Regions from separate parts of the Streptomyces sp. RLB3-17 genome, predicted to be linked through region 1. Evidence: riboswitches for the same ligand, from Rfam matches in the RefSeq annotation. Region 1 holds a riboswitch; each other region holds the start of a gene.
The links. A riboswitch is a leader RNA that binds a small molecule or an ion and turns the genes downstream of it on or off. The one in region 1 is predicted to bind thiamine pyrophosphate.

Region 1 (3,688 bases):
AGCTGCCGCCCAGGAGTGTGATGAGTGCCACGGCGATCAAGAACAGCGCGAGGCTGATCAGACCGCTGGGCTCCGCCAAATACATCGATGCAGTACTCATATAAGGCAAATACCCTCAAATTCCCCAACGAACCGACCGCCCCGACAGCCACCTCGACCACGCCGACAGCCGCCCCGACCGCGCCGGACGCCTGGCCGGACGCGTGATCAGACGAAAGCCTCTGTCCTCGGCGGAATGTGGATCTGATCGCAAGGGCGGACCCCTGCCCGGCTCGCGGCCCAGGTCACGCAATTCGATCTGCGACACTGGTATGGCCATGCCTAAGCCCGGAGAACTCACATTCGTCGCCCCCCGCGGAGCCAAGAAGCCGCCGCGGCACCTCGCCGACCTCACGCCCGCCGAGCGCAAAGAGGCGGTTGCCGCGATCGGTGAGAAGCCGTTTCGCGCCAAGCAGCTCTCGCAGCACTACTTCGCGCGGTACGCGCACGACCCCGCGGAGTGGACGGACATCCCGGCCGCCGCGCGCGGCAAGCTCCAGGAGGCGCTGCTTCCCGAGCTGATGACGGTCGTGCGGCATCTGTCGACCGACCAGGACACCACGCGCAAGACGCTGTGGCGCCTGTTCGACGGCACACTCGTCGAGTCCGTGCTGATGCGCTACCCGGACCGCGTGACCATGTGCATCAGCTCGCAGGCGGGCTGCGGGATGAACTGTCCGTTCTGCGCCACCGGACAGGCCGGCCTGGACCGGAACCTGTCCACGGGCGAGATCGTGCACCAGATCGTGGACGGGATGCGGGCGCTCAGGGACGGCGAGATCCCGGGTGGCCCGGCGCGGCTGAGCAACATCGTCTTCATGGGCATGGGTGAGCCGCTCGCCAACTACAAGCGGGTCGTGGGCGCCATCCGCGCGCTCACCGACCCCGAGCCGGACGGGCTCGGGCTCTCGCAGCGCGGGATCACCGTGTCGACGGTCGGGCTGGTGCCCGCCATCCACCGGTTCTCCGACGAGGGCTTCAAGTGCCGCCTCGCGATCTCGCTGCACGCCCCGGACGACGAGCTGCGCGACACCCTCGTCCCCGTCAACACGCGGTGGAAGGTGCGCGAGGTGCTGGACGCCGGCTGGGAGTACGCGGCCAAGTCCGGGCGTCGGCTGTCCATCGAGTACGCCCTCATCCGGGACATCAACGACCAGGCATGGCGTGGTGACCGGCTCGGGCGGCTGCTCAGGGGCAAGCCCGTGCACGTCAACCTCATCCCGCTGAACCCGACACCGGGTTCGAAGTGGACCGCCTCGCGGCCCGAGGACGAGAAGGCGTTCGTCGAGGCGATCGCGGCTCACGGGGTGCCGGTGACCGTCCGGGACACCCGGGGCCAGGAGATCGACGGAGCCTGTGGTCAGCTCGCCGCCACCGAGCGGTAATGTGGCGAGGTCCAACCACATCTTCATATTCCGACAGGGGAGCGCCACAGCGCTGAGAGTGCGGTAGCCGGAGCACCGGTGGACCGCAGACCCTCTGAACCTTGCCCAGGTCATTCTGGGTAGGAAGTTCGGGCATCACTCAAGCTGTTGCGCCCTGCCCGGGAACCTTCCGAGGATCCCGGGCAGGGCCGCGTCTCTTCCTGGTCATCCCAGGAGGAATTCAGTGATCACCAAGAGGACGACCACGGCCGTCGTCATCGGACTGGGCCTCGTCACGCTGTCCGCGTGCGGGTCCTCCGACAGCGCCGGTGCCGGGGACTCCAAGACCGTCACGCTCGTCAGCCACGACTCGTGGGCCGTGTCGAAGAGCGTGCTGGAGGACTTCGAGAAGCAGTCCGGGTACAAGGTCAGGGTCCTCAAGGACGGCGACGCCGGGCAGGCCGTCAACAAGGCCATCCTCACCAAGGACAACCCGCAGGGCGACGTCTTCTTCGGCGTCGACAACACCCTGCTGTCCCGCGCGCTCGACAACGGGCTGTTCCAGTCGTACGAGGCCAAGGGCTCCGACCAGATCGTCCAGCAGTACCGGATCGACCAGGACAGGCACCGGGTCACGCCCATCGACTCCGGTGACATCTGCGTCAACTACGACAAGGCCTACTTCAGCAAGCACAAACTGGCCCCGCCGGCTTCCTTCGACGACCTGATCAAGCCCGCGTACAAGAACCTCCTCGTCACCGAGAACGCGGCCACGTCCTCGCCCGGCCTCGGCTTCCTGCTCGGGACCGCCGCGAGGTACGGGGACGACGGCTGGCCGGACTACTGGAAGAAGCTCAAGGCCAACGGCGTGAAGGTGGTCGACGGCTGGGAGCAGGCCTACAACGACGAGTTCTCCGGGTCCGCGGGTGGCAAGAAGGCCAAGGCCGACCGGCCGCTGGTCGTCTCGTACGCCTCCTCCCCGCCCGCCGAGGTGATCTACGCGAACCCGAAGCCGAAGACCGCGCCGACCGGGGTCGCGAGCGGCACCTGCTTCCGCCAGGTCGAGTACGCGGGGCTGCTGAGCAACGCGAAGAACACGAAGGGCGGCAAGGCGCTTCTCGACTTCCTCATCGGCGTCAAGTTCCAGGACGACATGCCGCTGAACATGTTCGTGTACCCGGTCCGCGAGACCGCCCAGGTGCCCGAGGAGTTCGTGAAGTTCGGCCCGCAGGCCAAGGACCCCGAGACCCTGGCGCCCGCCAAGATCGCCGACAACCGTGACCAGTGGGTCAAGTCGTGGACCTCGCTCGTACTGAAGTAGCGCCTCGAAGGAGCCGCAAGGAGAGCGCGACGCGGATGGGGCTGATGGCCCTGCCCGTCGCGTTCTTCGCCGTCTTCTTCGCCTATCCCGTCACCGCGATCGTCGCCCGTGGCCTCAAGACCGACGGGGCCTGGCGGTTCGGACGGATCGGTGAGGTGCTCGCTCAGTCCGACATCCGGCACGTCCTGTGGTTCACCACCTGGCAGGCATTCGCCTCCACGGCGCTCACGCTGCTGATCGCGCTCCCCGGCGCGTATGTCTTCGCGCGCTTCGATTTCAGGGGCAAGCAGGTGCTGCGGGCGGTGGTGACCGTCCCGTTCGTACTGCCGACGGTCGTGGTCGGTACGGCGTTCCTGGCCCTGGTGGGCCGGGGCGGACTCCTCGACCAGCTGTGGGGCGTACGGCTGGACACCACCGTCTGGGCGATTCTGCTCGCGCACGTCTTCTTCAACTACGCGGTGGTCGTACGGACCGTCGGCGGGCTCTGGTCGCAGCTCGACCCGCGTCAGGAGGAGGCCGCGCGGATGCTGGGTGCCTCGCGGTTCGCGGCCTGGCGCAAGGTGACGCTGCCGGCGCTGAGCCCGGCCGTGGCCGCCGCCGCGCTGATGGTCTTCCTGTTCACCTTCACCTCGTTCGGTGTGGTGCAGATCCTCGGCGGCCCGACCTTCTCCACCCTCGAGGTCGAGATCTACCGGCAGACCTCGGAGATCTTCGACCTCGCGACCGCGGCGGTGCTGACGATCGTCCAGTTCGTGGCGGTCGGCGCGATCCTCGCCGTGCACGCCTGGACCGTACGCCGCCGGGAGACCGCCCTGCGCCTGGTGGCTCCGGAGGCGACCGTGCGCAGGCCGCGCGGTGCCGGCCAGTGGGCGCTGCTGGGCGGAGTCCTGGCGAGCATCCTCGTTCTTCTCGTCCTGCCGCTCGGGGTACTGGTCCAGCGGTCCCTGGACGCACCCGGCGGCTA
Region 2 (3,688 bases), 4.4 Mb from region 1:
GGCGATCAGCTGGCCCTCCTTGACCAACTGCCGGACGCGGGTCACCTCGACGCCGAGCTGTTCGGCGATGTCGGGGAGGGTGAGCCAGGCGGGGACGAGAGCATCGATCTTTGCGTCAATCTCGGTCACGGGACAAGCCTGCCATCCCGGACTGACACTCGGTACCCGAGCGCCCCCCGGACCGCCGTCCGGGCGACGGAAACCGGGCGGTCATGCCGTGGCGTCCTTCAGGGGGCGGGACGGGTCGGCCAGGATGTCCGGGTTCATGGGCATGCCCGCCTCGATCAGGCGGCGGCCCTGGGCCAGGTCACGGGGACGCCCCACGGCCAGCAGGGCGACGAGGCGGCTCTCGCGGAGCCAGCACACCGTCCAGGCCGCGCCCGACGGGTCGCCCCGCCAGACGGTCGTATCGGCGGGGGCGTGATGGCCGACGTACTGGACGAAGCGGCCGAACTGCTCGGACCAGAAGTACGGGACCGGGTCGTACGCCACCGGGGCCTCGCCGATGATGTTCGCCGCGACCGTGCGCGGCGCCTGGAGGGCGTTGTCCCAGTGGTGGACGAGGAGGCGCTCCTCGTAGCGGCCCGACGGGAAGGAGGCGCAGTCGCCGACCGCGTAGACGTCCGGCACGGAGGTGCGCAGGTGGCTGTCGGCGACCACTTCGCGGTGGGCGCCGAGCTCGATGCCGGAGCCGGCCAGCCAGGCAGTGGCGGGGCGCGCGCCGATGCCGACGACCACGGCGCCCGCCGGCACCCGCGTGCCGTCGTCAAGGACCACCGCGCCGGGCTCGACGCGCTCCACGCGCGCGTGGGTGCGCAGCGACGCGCCGCTGTCCGTGTACCAGGCGGTCATCGGCGCGGCCACCTCCGCGGGCAGCGCGCCGGCCAGCGGCCGGTCGGCGGCCTCGACGACCGTGACCGCGCACCCGGCCTCACGTGCCGCCGTCGCGAACTCCGCACCGATCCAGCCCGCCCCGACGACCACGATGTCGTGCTGCTGGGCGAGCACGGGGCGCAGCCGCTCGGCGTCGTCCAGGGTCCGCAGCAGATGGACGCCGGGAACGCCCTCCGAGCCCGGCAGCTGGATCGGTTCCGCGCCGGTCGCGAGGACCAGGACGTCGTAGGGCACCGGTCCCGCCTCGGTGTCCAGCTCGTGGTCCGCGGGCCGCAGGCCCAGGGCCTCGCAGCCGAGCCGCAGTTCGATGTCCAGCGCCTCGAAGTCGATGTCGAAGGCGGAGCCCTCGGCCTTGCCGAGCAGCACCGCCTTGGACAGGGGTGGCCGGTCGTAGGGCTGGTGCGGCTCGGCGCCGATCAGCGTCACATCCCCGGTGAAGCCCTGTTCCCGCAGGGCGACCGCCGTCTGTACGCCGGCCATGCCCGCGCCCACGATGACGACCCGCCGTGCCGTACGCCCCTGCGCCCGCACCTGTGCCCGCGTCTGCTCGCTCACCTGATCACCATAGACAACTGACAATCTGTCAGTCAGGGGACGTGCGCAGTGACCTGTTCCACAACGCTCGTACCGCTCCCGTCCTGGGACTCCCACGCCCAGGTCTCCTCCAGGCGCAACCGTCCGTCGGGCAGCTCCACGACCACGGACACGCAGTGGCCCGACGAGGTGCTGCCGTCGTGTTTCAGCTGCACGTACCGGAAGTCGAGGCGGTCGCCCTCCCGCGTCCCCACGAGGTGACCGCGTACGACGTCCCCGCCCGCGTACTCGGCCCAGATCTCGCCGTCCTTCTCGTGGTAGGTGAACCGGGTGCGTGTACCGACCTGCCCGGGGGCCTGGTCGGCGACCGGGGCGAGGACCAGGCCGTCGAGCGTACGGGCCATGGACGGAGGCTCCCTTACTGAGACATACGGCAGCGGGCTAGGGTGGCCAACGTAAAGCACTCGCGGGAGCCCGGACGCACCGGGCTGAGAGGGAGGCTGGCGGCCTCCGACCGTACGAACCTGATCCGGGTCATGCCGGCGAAGGGAGGGGCTGGACGCCCATGTCGCCTACGCGTACACCTGCACGTTCCTCGGATGCGCCGTCATCGGACGCACGTGTGTCAGACGTCCTCGTCATCGGGGGCGGGATCATCGGTCTCGTGACCGCCTGGCGGGCCGCGCAGCGCGGGTTCACGGTCGCGGTCGTGGACCCCGAGCCGGGCGGCGGGGCGGCACGGGTGGCCGCCGGAATGCTCGCCGCCGTCACCGAGCTGCACTACGGCGAGCAGACCCTGCTGGGCCTGAACCTCGCCTCCGCACGCCGCTATCCCGACTTCGCCGCCGAACTCACCGAGGCGAGCGGCCAGGACCTCGGCTACCGCCGGTGCGGCACTCTGGCCGTCGCCATGGACGCCGACGACCGGGCCCACCTGCGCGAACTGCACGCCTTGCAACACCGCTCGGGGCTCGAATCGGAGTGGCTCAGCGGCCGGGAGTGCCGCCGTCTGGAGCCCATGCTCGCGCCGGGCGTGCGCGGCGGGCTGCGGGTCGACGGCGACCACCAGATCGACCCGCGTCGGCTCGCGAAGGCCCTGGTCACGGCGTGCGAGCGGGCCGGAGTGGAGTTCCACCGGACATGGGCGGAGCGCCTGACCGTCGTACGGGACCGGGCCGCCGGGGTCGTCACGACGGGCGGCGAACAGCTGGCGGCGGGGCAGGTGGTGCTCGCCGCGGGGAGCCTCAGCGGAAAGCTCCCGGGCGTGCCCGCCGACGTACTGCCGCCCGTACGGCCCGTGAAGGGTCAGGTGCTGCGGCTGACCGTGCCGAAGCGGTACGCGCCGTTCCTAAGCCGGACCGTGCGGGCCGTGGTGCGCGGCAGCCAGGTCTATCTGGTGCCGCGGGAGAACGGTGAGCTCGTCGTGGGCGCCACCAGCGAGGAGCTGGGCTGGGACACGACGGTGACCGCGGGCGGGGTCTACGAGCTGCTGCGCGACGCCCACGAGCTGGTGCCCGGGATCACCGAGCTGCCGCTCACCGAGACGCGCGCGGGCCTGCGGCCCGGGTCGCCCGACAACGCGCCGCTGCTCGGCCCGACCGCGCTCGACGGGCTGCTGCTGGCCACCGGGCACTACCGCAACGGCGTCCTGCTCACGCCCGTCACCGGGGACGCCATGGCGCACGTCCTGACCACCGGCGAGCTCCCGGAAGAGGCCCGCCCCTTCGCCCCCGGGCGCTTCAGCACCGCACTCACGGAGCAGACCGTATGAACATCTTCGTCAACGGAGAGCGACGGCTCGTCGCCGCCGACACGGCCCTCGACACGCTCGTCGCCACCCTCACCGTCGCGCCCTCCGGCGTCGCCGCCGCGCTCAACGAAACCGTCGTCCCGCGCACGCGGTGGTCGTCCACGGCCCTCTCCGAGGGAGACCGCGTCGAAGTCCTCACCGCAGTCCAAGGAGGCTGAACCATGGCCGACGATCCGTTTGTCCTCGCAGGTACGTCCTTCTCGTCCCGGCTGATCATGGGTACGGGGGGTGCGCCCAGCCTCGACGTCCTGGAGCGGTCGCTCGTGGCGTCCGGCACGGAGCTGACGACGGTCGCGATGCGGCGGGTGAATCCCTCGGCGCACGGCTCGGTGCTGTCCGTGCTCGACAAGCTGGGCATCCGGGTGCTGCCGAACACGGCGGGGTGTTTCACCGCGGGCGAGGCCGTGCTGACCGCGCGGCTCGCGCGGGAAGCGCTCGGTACGGAGCTGA
Region 3 (3,688 bases), 1.8 Mb from region 1:
CCTCGTACTCGAACCGGAATGAGCACCATGACCGACAGGAACACCCCGCTCGACTTCTCGTACGAGACCCAGCCCGCGCGGATCGTCTTCCGGCCCGGCGCCGCCGTCTCCGCGACCCCCGACGAGGCCGCCAGGCTCGGGCTGCGCAGGGTGCTGGTGGTCTGCGGCAGCAGGGGGGAGGGCACGGCACGCGCGGTCGCGGACGCCCTGGGCGGGGCCTGCGCGGGGCTGTACGCCGGGGCCCGGATGCACGTACCCGTCGAGGTCGCCGACCGGGCCGTCGAGGCGGCGCGCGCGGCCGGCGCCGACGGGTGTGTCGCGGTCGGCGGCGGCTCGGCGATCGGCCTGGGCAAGGCGATCGCGCTGCGCACCGGCCTGCCCCTGATCGCCGTGCCCTCCACCTACTCCGGATCCGAGATGACCCCGGTCTGGGGACTCACCGAGCACGGCGCCAAGCGCACCGGACGCGACCCCGCCGTCCAGCCCCGCAGCGTCGTCTACGACCCCGAACTCACCCTCTCGCTCCCCGTCCCCCTCACCGTCACCAGCGGCGTCAACGCGCTCGCCCACGCCGTCGAGGCCCTCTACGCGCCCGACGCCTCGCCCCTCGTCTCGCTCATGGCCGAGGAGGGCGTACGGGCGATGACGCAGGCCCTGCCGCTGGTGGCCGCCGCCCCCGACGACCTCGACGCGCGCGGCCGGGCCCTCTACGGCGCCTGGCTCTGCGGCGCCTGTCTCGGCGCCACCACCATGGGCCTGCACCACAAGCTGTGCCACGTCCTCGGCGGGACCTTCGGCCTGCCGCACGCCGAGACGCACACGGTGGTCCTCCCGTACGCCCTCGCCTACAACGCCCCCGCCGCGCCCCGGGCCGTCACGGCGCTCTCGCGCGCCCTGGGCGGCGCCGACGACGTCCCCCATGCCCTGTGGGCCCTGGCCGGAAGCCTCGGCGCCCCCCGGGGCCTCGCCGAACTCGGCCTCAAGGAGACCGACCTGGCGGTGGCCGCCGAGCAGGCCGCCGGGCAGCCGTATCCGAACCCGCGCGAGGTCACCGTGGACGGTGTACTGGCCCTGCTGACTGCGGCGTACCAGGGCCGGGAACCGAGCGTCGACGCGTAGCCACGGGCCGTACGGCCCGCGCGGACCCCCTCCCCCTGGGGCAGACCACGCCCGCCGGGCTATCCTGAGCGCCGAACCGGACACGGGGTGCCCCGCACGAGGGCTGAGATCACACCCGTCGAACCTGAACCAGTTAGGACTGGCGGAGGGATGTCTCATGTCGTTGCCGTATGCCCGTAACGCTCGCGGTGAGGTGGCCGTCGGAGGCCCGCAGGGCGTATTCGACGGGCGGATGCCCACCGCCCCGGGGGACCTGCACGTCGAGGCGCGCGGAATCGCCCCGGTCCCGGAGGACCACCGCTACGGCGGCCCCGGCCGCCTGTTCACCGTGTGGTTCGCCCCCAACCTGACCATGACCGGCGTGTTCACCGGCACCGTCGGCATCGCGCTCGGCCTGGACTTCTCCACCGCGCTCGTCGCCGTCGTGCTGGGCACCCTCCTGGGGGCGGTACCGACCGCGTACCTCGGCACCTGGGGGAGCCAGACCGGCGCCGGACAACTGCCGCTCGCCCGCCTCGCGTTCGGCCGGGCGGTGGTCGTCCCCGGTGCCCTGCAGTGGCTGTCGTCCATCGCCTGGGACGCGCTGATCGGCCTCTTCGGCGGAGACGCGCTGGCCCAGCTGTGCGGCTGGCCGTTCTGGCTGGGCGTGCTCGTCATGATGGCGGCGCAGGGGGCGCTCGGCGTCCTCGGCTACGAGGTGATCCACCGGCTCCAGACCGTGATGACCTTCGCTCTCGCCGCCGCGTTCGTGGCCCTGACCGTGAAGCTCCTGAGCGGCGCCCACACCACCCCCGCCGCCACCGCGCACGGCGCCGACCGGGCCGGGGCCTTCGTCCTGACCTGCACGATCGCGCTCAGCCTCGCGCTGTCATGGGCGCCGTACGCGAGCGACTTCAGCCGCTATCTGCCGCGTACGGCGTCCCGCCCGCGCATGTTCTGGTACACCCTGGCCGGCATCGGCGTGTCCTTCGTGGCCGTCCAGGCCCTCGGACTGTGGGGCGCGGCCGTCTTCACCGACCAGACCGCCCGCGGCGTCGACACCCTGCTCGGCGGCGGCGCCCTCGGCGCGTTCGGCCTGCTCGCCGTGGCGCTCGCCGCGCTGAGCAGCAACGCCATGAACGACTACAGCGGCTCGCTCGCCCTGCAGACCATGGGCGTACGGCTGCCGCGCCCGGCCGCCGCCGCGCTGGCCGCCCTCCTCGGCTTCCCGCTCGTGCTGTGGATGCACGCCGCCGACACCACGGCCCGCTTCCAGAACGTCCTGCTGTTCGTCGGCTACTGGATTCCCGGGTTCGTCGCGATCGTCGCCGTCGACTGGCTCGCCCGGGCCAGGGCCCGCGGCGGCGCACCCGTCGACCTGGCCGCCGAGAGCGCCCGCCCGCGTCCGTGGTGGCCCGCGCTCGTGGCGTTCGCCGCCGCGTTCGCCGCCGCGGTGCCGTTCATGAGCACCAGCCTGTACGTCGGCCCGGTCGCGCACGCCCTGCACGGCGCCGACACCGCCTACGGCGTGGCGTTCCTCGCGGCCCTGCTGGTCTACGCCCCGCTGCGCCTGCGCCGCTGACCCCGCCCCCCTCTCACCCCCTTCGTACGGAGTGACACCCACCATGTCCGCGAACACGCCGACCACCCCGCCCCGTGTCCTGACCATCGCCGGATCGGACTCCGGGGGCGGCGCCGGCATCCAGGCCGACCTGAAGACCATGCTCGCGCTGGGCGCGCACGGGATGAGCGTGCTCACCGCCGTCACCGCGCAGAACTCCCTCGGCGTGCAGGGAGCCTGGGAGCTTCCCGCCGAGGCGGTGCGCGCGCAGTACCGCAGTGTCGTGGACGACATCGGTGTGCAGGCCGTGAAGACCGGCATGCTCGCCTCGCCCCTGCTCGTCGAGACCGTCGCCGAACTGCTCTCGGACGTCGGCGCGCCCGTGGTGGTGGACCCGGTGAGCGTCTCCAAGCACGGCGACCGGCTGCTGGCGGACGACGCGCTGGACGCCGTACGGACCGCCCTGCTGCCGCTCGCGACGGTCGCCACCCCGAATCTCGACGAGACCGCCGAGCTGACCGGGATCAAGGCCACCGGCGAGCGTGACATGTGCCGGGCCGCGGAACAGTTGCTGTCGTACGGGCCCCGCTGGGTCCTGGTGAAGGGCGGCCACCTGCCCGGCGAGGCCGTCGACCTGCTGACCGACGGCACCGAACAACACTGGTTCCGGGCCCCGCGCCACGACAACCGCCATACGCACGGCACCGGTTGCACCCTGGCCTCGGCCATCGCGGTGGGGCTGGCGCAGGGGCGGGCGGTGCCGGAGGCGGTGCGGCTGGCGAAGGAGTACGTCACCGGCGCGATCGCCGCGGGATTCGCCCTGGGCGCGGGCCTCGGACCGGTCGACCACGGCTGGCGGACGCGCGCCTGAAGGTCCGACGTCAGCCGGTCGGCGTAATCGTTGTCCTCAGGAATTCCGCCAGAGCCGTGGTGGGTCGGCCGAGCAGGCGGCCCAGCGTGGGGTCGACCGGCGTGAACTGTCCCTGCCGGCTCGCGGCGAACAGGCCGAGGAGCAGGTCGGCGCCGGCC
Region 4 (3,688 bases), 2.2 Mb from region 1:
CAGCAGCAGGGGAAGCGCGGCACCCGCGTACGCCAGGACGAGCGTGTTGACGACCGATGCGATGTGGTCACGGCCGATCCGGATTCCCGCGCGGTACAGATCGCGCCAGCCCATCGTCGGGCTGGCCTCGTGCAGCTCCCAGACCGCCGAGGTCTGCGTCACCGTCACATCGTCGAGCACACCGAGCGAACCGATGATGACGCCCGCGAGCAGCAGACCGCTCATGTCGATGGACGGATACAGGCCGTGGATCAGACCGGTGTTGTCGTCCGTGTTGCCGGTCAGCGCCGCCCAGCCGATGAACTCCGAGCCGAGGATGCCGATCAGCACCAGGGAGAGCAGGGTGCCGAGCACCGCCACCGACGTACGGGCCGAGAGGCCGTGGCACATGTAGAGCGCGATCAGCATGATCGCGCTCGCCCCGACCACGGCCACGACCAGCGGATTCGAGCCCTGCAGGATCGCGGGCAGGATGAAGAAGGTCAGGATCACGAAGCTGATGGCCAGGGCGACCAGCGCCATGACACCGCGCATCCGGCCCACCACCACGACGGCCAGCGCGAAGATCCCGGCGAGCAGCGCCATCGGGAACTTCCGGTTCACATCGGTGACCGAGTACTGCAGGTCCCTGGGCGCGGAGGGCTCGTACGCGGCCACGACCTTCTCGCCCTCGTGCAACTGTCGTGACTGGTCGGGCTGGATGATCTCCGTGAACGTACGGCCCTTGTCCTTGCCGGTGTCGATCCGGATCGTCGCCTTCTTGCAGTCGCCCGTCGCCTGTTGCTGCGCGGAGGAGCCCTCGGCGGTGGACGTGTTGCCGGTCGGGGTCTCCCCCGACGCGTTCACGGACTTGCAGCTGACCTTGTCGACCTTGGTGACCGTGGCCTGCTGGGTCTGCCGGTCGAAGCCGACGCCGGTGCGCTCGTGGGAAGGGGCGCCACCGGGCCAGAGCACCGCGAGACCCACGACGACCGCGGCGGCGAAGGGGATCAGAATGGCCGCGATGACCTTGCGCAGATGCTTGGAGACGGGCGTGGCGGGCCCATGGCTGTGACTGTGCGAGTGCCCGGATCCGTGTCCGTCCCCAGATCCGTGCCCGTCGCCACGGCCGTGCCCGTTCCCCGGCCCAGGTCCGTTCCCAGACCCAGACCCATGTCCGTGTCGGTCCCCTGGGCCGTGCCCGTGTCCCTCACCCGGTCCGTGCCCATGCCCGCCGCCTGGACCGGGGCCGGGGCCACCGCCCGGCCCGTGTCCGCGGCCGTCTCCGGAGCCAGGTCCATAGCCGTCTCCGGGACCGCGTCGGCGCGGCGGCTCGGACGGCGGGAACGGGGGCTGCTGCGTTGTGGTCACCGACCGATCATCGCAAGAACGGCGAGGGCCCTCTGTTCACCGCGCCAGATATGACGCTAGCGTGGAGTCACCTTTGCACACGCGGGAGCTCGGAGCACCGGGCTGAGAGGGCGCTGACCTCCGTCTTAGCGATGTTTCACGTGGAACGAGTGATGTTTCACAAGGGACGTCGGCAGACGGAATCCGCTGCGTCGACCGCCGAACCTGTTACCGGGTAATGCCGGCGTAGGGAGTAGGTCTCATGACCAACAAGGACGTACGCACGCCTGCCTCCAGCCAGATGGGCGGGGCGCCTGCCACGCCCGAGGGCGAACAGCCGCGGGAGGCCGGGAAGTCCATCGGCTGGCACAAGGGATACGTCGGGGGTTCGCGCCCCGATCTGCGGGTGCCGGTCCGTCAAGTGCACCTCACCAACGGGCAGTCCGTCACGCTGTACGACACCTCCGGCCCGTACACCGATCCGGTCGTTGACACCGACGTACGCAGGGGCCTCGCGCCACTGCGCGAGAACTGGATCATCGCCCGCGGTGACACCGAGGAGTACGCGGGGCGTCCCGTCCGTCCCGAGGACGACGGAATCAAGCACACCTCGCCGCGCGGGGGCCTGCGCAACCTCGACGCGGTCTTCCCGGGGCGGCCACGCCAGCCGCGTCGAGGCCGTCCCGGAGAGGCGGTCACGCAGCTCGCCTACGCCCGGCGGGGCGAGATCACACCCGAGATGGAGTTCGTGGCGGTCCGCGAGAACGTCGACCCCGAGGTCGTACGCGAGGAGATCGCCGCCGGTCGCGCGGTGCTGCCCGCGAACGTCAACCACCCGGAGATCGAGCCGATGATCATCGGCAAGCGGTTCCTGGTGAAGGTCAACGCCAACATCGGCAACTCCGCCGTCACCTCCTCCATCGAGGAGGAGGTCGAGAAGATGACCTGGGCGACCCGCTGGGGCGCGGACACGGTCATGGACCTGTCCACCGGTCGCAATATCCACACCACGCGGGAATGGGTCCTGCGCAACTCCCCCGTCCCCATCGGCACGGTGCCGCTCTACCAGGCTCTGGAGAAGGTGGACGGCCGCGCCGAGGAGCTGACCTGGGAGATCTACAAGGACACGGTCATCGAGCAGGCCGAGCAGGGCGTGGACTACATGACGGTGCACGCGGGCGTGCGGCTGCCGTACGTGCCGCTCACGGCGAACCGCAAGACCGGCATCGTCTCGCGCGGCGGCTCGATCATGGCGGCCTGGTGCCTCGCGCACCACAAGGAATCGTTCCTCTACGAGAACTTCGAGGAACTCTGCGAGATCCTCGCGGCGTACGACGTCACGTACTCGCTCGGCGACGGGCTGCGGCCCGGGTCGATCGCGGACGCCAACGACGCTGCTCAGTTCGCGGAGTTGAGGACGCTCGGGGAACTCAACACGATCGCGAAGCGTTTTCATGTGCAGACGATGATCGAGGGCCCGGGACATGTCCCGATGCACAAGATCAAGGAGAACATCGACCTTCAGCAGGAGATCTGTGATGAAGCTCCGTTCTATACGCTCGGCCCGCTGACGACGGACGTCGCGCCGGCGTACGACCACATCACCTCCGGCATCGGTGCCGCGATGATCGCCTGGTGGGGCACGGCCATGCTCTGCTATGTCACGCCCAAGGAGCACTTGGGCCTGCCCAATCGTGACGACGTCAAGACCGGCGTCATCACCTACAAGATCGCCGCCCACGCAGCCGACCTCGCCAAGGGGCACCCGGGTGCGCAGGAATGGGACGACGCGCTGTCCGACGCCCGCTTCGAGTTCCGGTGGGAGGACCAGTTCAACCTGGCCCTCGACCCGGACACGGCACGGGAGTTCCATGACGAGACCCTGCCGGCCGAGCCCGCCAAGACGGCGCACTTCTGCTCCATGTGCGGCCCGAAGTTCTGCTCGATGAAGATCAGCCAGAGCATCACCGAGCAGTTCGGCGGTACGGCGGCCGCGGGGGCGTCGGCCGAAGAGGTCGCCGAGGGGATGCTGCAGAAGTCCAGGGAGTTCGCCGCCGCCGGCAACCGGGTCTATCTGCCGCTCGCGGACTGAGCCGCACGCACGCGCAGTCGTGCCCGGAGCCGTTCGCGGCGTAGATCCAGCGCAACGAACGGCTCCCGGGCCGGCTTCTCTCGGCAGACTGGGCCCATGACATCGACATCCATGAGCAAGGGCGCCAACCTTCCCGTCGCCGCCGGGGCGGTGCGGGCCGTGCTCGGCTGGAGAGGAGGTGCCGGTGCACCGGACGCGGATGCCTCGGCGCTGCTGCTCGGCCCGGGCGGACGTGTGCGGGACGACGGGGACTTCGTCTTCTACAAC

Region 2: it holds a riboswitch for thiamine pyrophosphate, as region 1 does, so the genes downstream of both, thiO (glycine oxidase ThiO) here and FNV62_RS36070 (thiamine ABC transporter substrate binding subunit) in region 1, are expected to answer to the same signal.
Region 3: it holds a riboswitch for thiamine pyrophosphate, as region 1 does, so the genes downstream of both, FNV62_RS43845 (purine-cytosine permease family protein) here and FNV62_RS36070 (thiamine ABC transporter substrate binding subunit) in region 1, are expected to answer to the same signal.
Region 4: it holds a riboswitch for thiamine pyrophosphate, as region 1 does, so the genes downstream of both, thiC (phosphomethylpyrimidine synthase ThiC) here and FNV62_RS36070 (thiamine ABC transporter substrate binding subunit) in region 1, are expected to answer to the same signal.

What each region holds. Positions count from the first base shown of each region.
Region 1 is NZ_CP041610.2:7,969,166-7,972,853, forward strand. Features, by position in the region: gene FNV62_RS36060 (DUF6479 family protein) at 1-100, opposite strand, end outside; gene rlmN (23S rRNA (adenine(2503)-C(2))-methyltransferase RlmN) at 318-1,424, shown strand; TPP riboswitch at 1,450-1,568, shown strand; gene FNV62_RS36070 (thiamine ABC transporter substrate binding subunit) at 1,651-2,724, shown strand; gene FNV62_RS36075 (ABC transporter permease) at 2,760-3,688, shown strand, end outside.
Region 2 is NZ_CP041610.2:3,554,431-3,558,118, forward strand. Features, by position in the region: gene FNV62_RS16470 (Rv2175c family DNA-binding protein) at 1-129, opposite strand, end outside; gene FNV62_RS16475 (NAD(P)/FAD-dependent oxidoreductase) at 211-1,449, opposite strand; gene FNV62_RS16480 (hypothetical protein) at 1,482-1,832, opposite strand; TPP riboswitch at 1,885-1,996, shown strand; gene thiO (glycine oxidase ThiO) at 1,994-3,199, shown strand; gene thiS (sulfur carrier protein ThiS) at 3,196-3,396, shown strand; gene FNV62_RS16495 (thiazole synthase) at 3,400-3,688, shown strand, end outside.
Region 3 is NZ_CP041610.2:9,751,778-9,755,465, forward strand. Features, by position in the region: gene FNV62_RS43835 (intradiol ring-cleavage dioxygenase) at 1-22, shown strand, start outside; gene FNV62_RS43840 (maleylacetate reductase) at 28-1,119, shown strand; TPP riboswitch at 1,193-1,287, shown strand; gene FNV62_RS43845 (purine-cytosine permease family protein) at 1,277-2,680, shown strand; gene thiD (bifunctional hydroxymethylpyrimidine kinase/phosphomethylpyrimidine kinase) at 2,724-3,530, shown strand; gene FNV62_RS43855 (NAD(P)H-binding protein) at 3,541-3,688, opposite strand, start outside.
Region 4 is NZ_CP041610.2:5,764,443-5,768,130, reverse strand. Features, by position in the region: gene FNV62_RS26185 (YibE/F family protein) at 1-1,350, opposite strand, end outside; TPP riboswitch at 1,422-1,599, shown strand; gene thiC (phosphomethylpyrimidine synthase ThiC) at 1,592-3,421, shown strand; gene FNV62_RS26175 (VWA domain-containing protein) at 3,518-3,688, shown strand, end outside.